Regions from separate parts of the Gorillibacterium sp. CAU 1737 genome, predicted to be linked through region 3. Evidence: predicted binding sites of a transcription regulator. Region 3 holds the regulator's gene; each other region holds the start of a gene.

Evidence for each region. Region 3 encodes Rex, which represses fermentation and respiration genes when NADH is low (regulators of the CRP and FNR family bind a similar motif). Its sites were predicted from a motif close to TTGTGAAATATTTCACAA; they were not measured.
Region 1: AAFN83_RS08525 (formate/nitrite transporter family protein) is a predicted target of Rex. The motif match lies at 1,345-1,362, and genes of this name have one in related genera.
Region 2: hydE ([FeFe] hydrogenase H-cluster radical SAM maturase HydE) is a predicted target of Rex. The motif match lies at 1,076-1,093, and genes of this name have one in related genera.

What each region holds. Positions count from the first base shown of each region.
Region 1 covers NZ_JBDQQO010000003.1:245,433-247,702, forward strand. Annotated here, with positions in the region: gene AAFN83_RS08520 (protoglobin domain-containing protein) at 1-1,156, shown strand, start outside; gene AAFN83_RS08525 (formate/nitrite transporter family protein) at 1,456-2,270, shown strand, end outside.
Region 2 covers NZ_JBDQQO010000003.1:201,801-204,070, reverse strand. Annotated here, with positions in the region: gene hydE ([FeFe] hydrogenase H-cluster radical SAM maturase HydE) at 1-925, opposite strand, end outside; gene AAFN83_RS08340 (LCP family protein) at 1,693-2,270, opposite strand, start outside.
Region 3 covers NZ_JBDQQO010000011.1:15,507-17,776, forward strand. Annotated here, with positions in the region: gene AAFN83_RS18985 (DUF47 domain-containing protein) at 201-818, shown strand; gene AAFN83_RS18990 (redox-sensing transcriptional repressor Rex) at 906-1,532, opposite strand; gene dinG (ATP-dependent DNA helicase DinG) at 1,529-2,270, opposite strand, start outside.

The DNA.
Region 1 (2,270 bases), on a different contig from region 3:
TCTGAAGCGGGTTAAGCCCCTTATGGAACCGCGTCTGCAGGCGATCATCGACGATTATTACGGGGCGCTGATGAAGGTCTCCCGGCTGAAAAAGATCATTCAGATCCACAGCACCGTCGACCGCCTGAAAGGAACGATGCGTCGCCATCTGCAGGAGATCCTGGACGGACAGATCAATCCGGCCTTCATGGAAAAACGTCTCCGCATCGCCATGATGCACAATAAGATCGGGCTGGAGCCCAAATGGTACATCGCGGCCTTCGAGAAGCTTCAATCCTCCTTTAAGGAGCACCTCGCTCAAGTACTGGAGCATTCAGCGGACCGCCTGCAAGCGATGGCGACCATCGAGAAGATGTTTAACTTTGAGCAGCAGGTCGTGCTTGATGCATACGAGAAGGAGAATATTCGCGAGCGGGAGTCGCAGTATGAGAAGGTCAAAACAGAGCTGAAGCACAACCTGGCGCTCATCAGCTCGGAGCTTGCCGCACTGACCCAACAGACGAGCGCCTCCGTGGAAGAGCTCGTGTCCACGAGCAATGAGGTAAATCGCTCGTTGTCGCTCAGTGTCGGTCAATCCCAGGGCAGCCGCCAGCTGGCGGAATCGGGGCAAGGCGACCTTCAAGCGCTCGGCCAACGGATTTCCTCCATCCGCAAGAGTGCGGATCACATGGAAGAGACGGTTCAGCAGCTGAACCGCTCCTCGAAGCAAATTCACAACATCGTGCTGATCGTGAAAGACATCGCGGAGCAGACCAAGCTGCTGTCGTTGAACGCCTCCATTGAGGCCGCACGGGCTGGGGAGCATGGGCGCGGATTTGCCGTAGTGGCAGGCGAGGTTCAGAAGCTGTCGGACGATACCAAGCAGGCGGTTCAAGAGATCACCGAGCTGGTCACCCAAACGTCCCAGTATACTTCGAATGTTGTGCAGGCGATCGTAGAAACGAGAGCGCTCGTTACGGAGGGAGAATCCGAGGCGGAGCGCACGGAGAAGACGTTCGTCGAGATTGTGAGCTCGATGGAAGAGAGCCTGGAGTCGGCTGCGAGCGTCAAGAAGGACATGGACACGCTCGTCGGCATTATAGAGGAGATTGGTCAAGCCTCTTACCGGGTCGCCACGAATGCAGAAGCCCTCAACGCCACGACGCAGGAGCTGTAAAATCACGGAAATCACCGCTTGTTTTCCCGGGTGGAGGGTGTGAGATTCCTCATTCCTAAAAAGGAGCGAAAGCTCCTTTTTTCTATGCCTGGTGCGTGATTTCGCCTCTTGGCAAGGATGAGCTGGCGGGTGGGAAGGATTCGTCACTCGCGACGAATCTATGACTTTTCTAGGACAGCTTTTTAAATATGTGATGGATTTCACTTCTGCACTTCGCATTTGCCCCTATACTAGGGAATGTTATTTGACCCTGACACGATAAAGGGCGGGAAACCGCCTGTTTGATGGAGATGAGAGAGATGTACACGGAAGACAATGAACACATCATCGAGTACGCCCTGAAGAAGAAGAAGTTTCTCGACAATCACCCGCTGCGCTACCTGATCTCGTCAGGACTGGCCGGTGCTTATGTCGGAGTGGCCGTCATCTTGATGTTCTCCGTATCGGCGCCGCTCTATGCCGTCCATTCCCCATTTACGTACCTGATCATGGGGCTGTCCTTCGGTGTCGCGCTGACGCTCGTCGTCTTTGCCGGCGCTGAATTGTTCACCGGCAACAACATGGCTTTTACAATCAGTACGTATTCCGGCGCAACAAGCGTATGGGATACCATCAAGAACTGGGTATGGTGCTGGCTCGGCAACTTCATGGGCGCCTTCGTCTTTGCAGCCCTCGTCTTCGGTGCCGGCCTATTCAAGGGAATCGCTCCGGAACATCAGCTGATGGTGCTCGCGGTGAAGAAAATGACGCTTCCCGGCTACGAGCTGTTCTTCCGCGGTATTCTCTGTAACTGGCTGGTCTGCCTTGCCATCTGGACCTCACATAAGGCCAAGAGTGAATCGGCCAAGCTCATTTTGATCTTCTGGTGCCTTTTCGCCTTCATCTCGTCCGGCTTCGAGCACAGCATCGCCAACATGACGACGCTCTCGCTTGCCTTGCTGCTGGACCATCCGGCTAACGTAACGCTATCCGGCATGTTCCACAATCTCGGTTACGTGACGCTCGGTAACATTGTAGGGGGCGCACTCTTCGTCGGGACCGCGTACTGGCTGATTTCTCCGATTCGTAACTACCGGGAGAAGCTCTCCGCATCCACCGGCAAAGGAACCCATTC
Region 2 (2,270 bases), on a different contig from region 3:
TCTCGTAAAGGGCGTATTTCTCGCGAACGGCGAGGGGCGATAAAATCGGCATCACGACGTTGGCTCCGGCCCTCAGGGCCTTCTCGCGTCCCACCGGGTCAAGCGTGCCCATCGCCGTGGTGGCGGGGAGCATCGCATCAGGAATAAATAGGCGGGCAAGCGCTATCATTACCAGCGATTGGTCAACCGTCCCCCCGGATTCATGAGCAAGGGGAGTTGCGCTGTGCGGAATGAACGGGCCGATGCCGATCATTTCCGGCTGCAGATCATGAAGGAACAGCAGGTCGTCCGCCAGGTGCCGTGCCGTCTGTCCGGGCAACCCAACCATGAAGCCCGCGCCAACCTGATAGCCGATTCGTTTCAGGGTGGTCAGGCACTGGACCCGGTTATCGTAGGACATACCGGGGTGCAGCGTTTCATAGAGCTCGCGGGATGCCGTCTCGTGCCTGAGCAGGTAACGGTCTGCTCCCGCTTCAAACCAGGCTTGATAGCAGGCTTCGCTTCGTTCCCCGACGGACAGGGTAATCGCAACCTCGGGATAGCGTGACTTGATCCGCCGAATGATCGCCGCAAGCGAAGCGTCGGTGTAACGGAAATCCTCTCCGCTCTGCAGGACAAAAGATCGGTAGCCGAGCTCATGGCCTTCTTCGATACAGGAGAGAATCTCATCATCGGTGAGCCGGTACCGGTCTGCCGATGGATTGGAGCGCCGCAGGCCGCAATAGAGACAGTCCTGCTTGCAGATGTTGGAGAACTCGACCAGACCGCGCATGAAGACGGCTTTGCCGTAATGCCGCTGTCGGGTCTCGTCAGCCATGCGAAACAATTCCTTCTTCCCTTCGGGAGTCAGGTTGCCGAGGAGTTCGACGATCTCGTCATGGGTCAGGTGGTTCGTCTGGTAGAGCTTGGCGAGAAGTTGCTCCACGGGGATTCCTCCTTGATGGGGCATATACAGGCGAAGCAGAGAAAGACGAATCGACATCGGATGGTCCGGCAGGCCGAAGGCCGAGCAACCGGAGCAACGGAACGGAGTCCGCTCTTTCGTCCCCATTGTACTTCAAATCCAACAGGCCTTAAGTGAACTAGTTCACAAGAATTGCTTGATTTTAGAAAAGAAACTAAGATTACCGAATTTCAATGACGATTGGTATTTTTCATGAAGAAGCAGGAAAGAGCCGTGTCAGAAACAGCCCCTCGCACTTTCCTTCCTCTTTGGGGGACGGGGAAGGGACCGCCACTCGTCTTCGCGGACTCTCTCCTTGGTGGATCAAGCCCGCCCGCTTGCTCCATGGAGCAGCTTCTCTTTTCTTCTGCTCTACAACAGAGGGTTCCAATTAGTAGAACAGATGCTTCTAATTCGAGTGAGCAGCAGCAACCTCTTCCACCATTTGGAACCGCTTCCACCCCGATTTTTCCGCCTTCAGTAGGTATTTCCTTCCAGAGAAGTGATGAACATCATTCTCATTTGCCTCAATTGTGTCAGCCTGTTCCAATTCCTGTTCTTGTTGGAATCCGTCGAACTTCGCGATCTCCTTTGTCATAGGAAGTCAAAAAAAGAACCCGTCTCCTTCCTCCCCCCGACAACGAACGGGGGAATAAAGAGACGAGTCGGTTTGGCTGGATGAAAGCGAGCCGAGGAAAAAGAAACATGCAGTTTGGTCGGATGGAAGCAATCAAGCGGGCAATGCTGCGCTAATTGACGGGACGAGAACGGGTCTGCCCTTCCGCCTCTTCTGTCAGCTCCGAAGCTCCGCCCGGCCTGCTGCCGGAGGAAGCTGTGCCGCTGCCCGCCGGATCTGAATCCGCATCCGGGGTGAGCCCAACATACATCGGAAGTCGATTTAGCTGCTCGCCTCCTTCAGCGGTCGCATCGAGGCCAAGGCGAGCACGGAAAGCGGTGAGGGCCTGCTTCAGCTCCGACTCCTTCGGAACGATGTAGGGACTGATCCAATCGCCGCTCAGATGAATGAACTCCACCTCATCCGGCTTCAGGTCGCGAATTCGTCCGATCCAGCTCCGCAGCTCGCTCTCCGGTACATCCGTCTTGACATTGCGGCCTGCAATGTCAAGGATATCGCCCAAGCTTGCGAGTCCGTTGATGGAGGTAAGCTTGCTCAGAATCTGCTTGAGCACCTGCTGCTGCCTTGCATTGCGAGCAGTATCCGACGATTCGCTCGTCCCCTGGTTCGACTTGCGGTAACGGACGAAGTCGAGCGCATTTTTGCCGTCTAAGGTTTGCAGGCCTTGCTTGAGATCGATATTGGTTCCGT
Region 3 (2,270 bases):
TCCTTTCCATGAGGCTTCCTTCCCAATGTACAACGCGAACCCGTCAAAAGCAAGGCAAGCCGAGGGATTGTCCATGCAATTGTAAACGGGATGCATTGCGCAGGGCCGAACGTTTATGTTACCTTTACAATTAGGAATCTCAAGCTCGTCCATCCTGGCACAAGGGTTCCATTTTCTAGTCAAAAAAGGAGCAAAGGCACATGTTTCAAAAGAAAAGCGATACGGACTTTTTCGGGTTGCTTCAGGAAGCCGCTGAAAACACCCTGGTAGCGGCCAAGCTGTTCCGCGAAGCGATGAGCGGGGCCAAGCCTCCCGTAACCTACATCGATCAGCTCAAGGACCTGGAACACAAAGGCGATAACATCTCGCATATCATCTACCGCGGCTTGAACAAGGTGTTCATCACTCCGCTCGACCGTGAAGATATCATGGACCTGGCCAACAAGATGGACGATGTCATCGACTACATTGAAGAAACATCGGCTCGTTTTGATTACTTGAACATCGAGAAATCTGACGAGTATATGTTGAAATTCTCCGAAGTAATCGTCAGCGCCTGCGAGCACATCGTTGAAGCGCTGAAGCTTCTGTCTAAGAAGAAGTACAATCAGATCAGCGAGCACACGGTCATCATCAACAGCCTGGAAAATGAAGGCGACCGCCTGCTTCGCGAAGGCATCCGCCACATCTTCATCTCGCCAACCGATCCGTACAGCGACTTCAAGATCAAGGAAGTGTACGAGCGGCTCGAAGAAGCAACCGACGCTTGCGAGCGTGTGGCTAACATTCTTGACAGCATCATTCTTCGTTACGCTTAATCGCTTAACCCATCTTTTGCAAAAGAAAGGCTACCTCCCGGAAACAACTCCGGACGAGATAGCCTTTTTTGCATGCTGTGGGTGGGTCTATTCCAGATAGAAGGCCAAGCTCTGCAGCTCGGTGGTGAAGTCTGCGTAATGAACGCGAACGCCTTCCTTCACCTTGATGATGGCAGGTGCAAACGACAGGATCGCTTCCACCCCGGCTTGAACAAGGTCATCCGCCACCTTTTGGGCTTCCGATCCCGGAACGGTGATGATCCCGACGCGAACGTGAAGCTGCTTGACCGAATCGCTCATTTCCTCCATTGGCTGCACGGCCAGGTTATTGATGTGCGTGCCAACGGTGGAAGGATGAGAGTCAAACAATGCGACGATGCGCATGTTGTCGTTCAGGTAGACGTTGTAATTGCTGAGGGCCTTCCCGAGGTTCCCGGCACCCACAAGGGCGACCGCGATGTCGCGATCCAGCTTGAGGATCTGACGGATCTTCTCGATCAGGTACTCGACGTCGTAGCCGATGCCCTTCTTGCCGAAATCTCCAAAGTAGGCGAGGTCCTTGCGAATCTGAGCCGGGTTGAGGTCGAGACGTCGGCCGAGATCCTGGGAGGATACGGTCTGAACGCCATTGGTGAGCAGCTCGGTCAAGTAACGCAAGTACACGGGAAGCCGGCGAACCACCGCTTCCGATATTTTCTCTGTCGTCGTCTTCATGCTTCTTCTTCCCCTTCCATCCATTCGTGTATGCGCGGAACCAGCTGATGGACATTCATGTGCTCGATCTTCGGACCCGGCAGTGAATACAGAAAATGCTTCCCATAATACGTTTCCAGAATGCGAGTATCGTATACCAACACAACGCCTTTGTCCTTCGTCGTCCGCACGAGCCTCCCGAAGCCCTGCTTAAAGCGGATGACCGCTTGCGGGACAGACAGCTTCATAAAGGGATTCCCGCCCGCTTCCTTGATCCGCTCGCTCTTCGCCTCCACCACCGGATGATTCGGCGGCTGGAAGGGCAGGCGAACGATGGCGAGGCAGCTCAGGGCGTCTCCTGGGATGTCGACACCCTCCCAGAAGCTGCTCGTGCCCAGCAGAATGCTCGTGCCCGAGCCTTGGAAGAGGCGAACTAACTTGCTTCGGCTCGTGCTGTCGATGCCCTGCCCGAGCACTTGAATCCCCTCCGGGGTCAACCGTTCCTTCAACACACTGTGCACCTGGCGCAGCATGCGATAAGAGGTGAACAGCACGAGCATGCGCCCTTCCATCGCCTTGGCTACATCCGCGAGTGAATCCGTCAGCGCTGCGGTAAACTCTTCTTCGCCGCGAATGCCCTTCATCACCGGAAAGTTTCGCGGGATGATCATGAGCGCCTGCTTGCGGTACTGGAAGGGAGAAGGCAGCATGACCGTACGCAGCCGGTTCTCCTCAGCCGACTTGCGAAGGCCGAGCTGA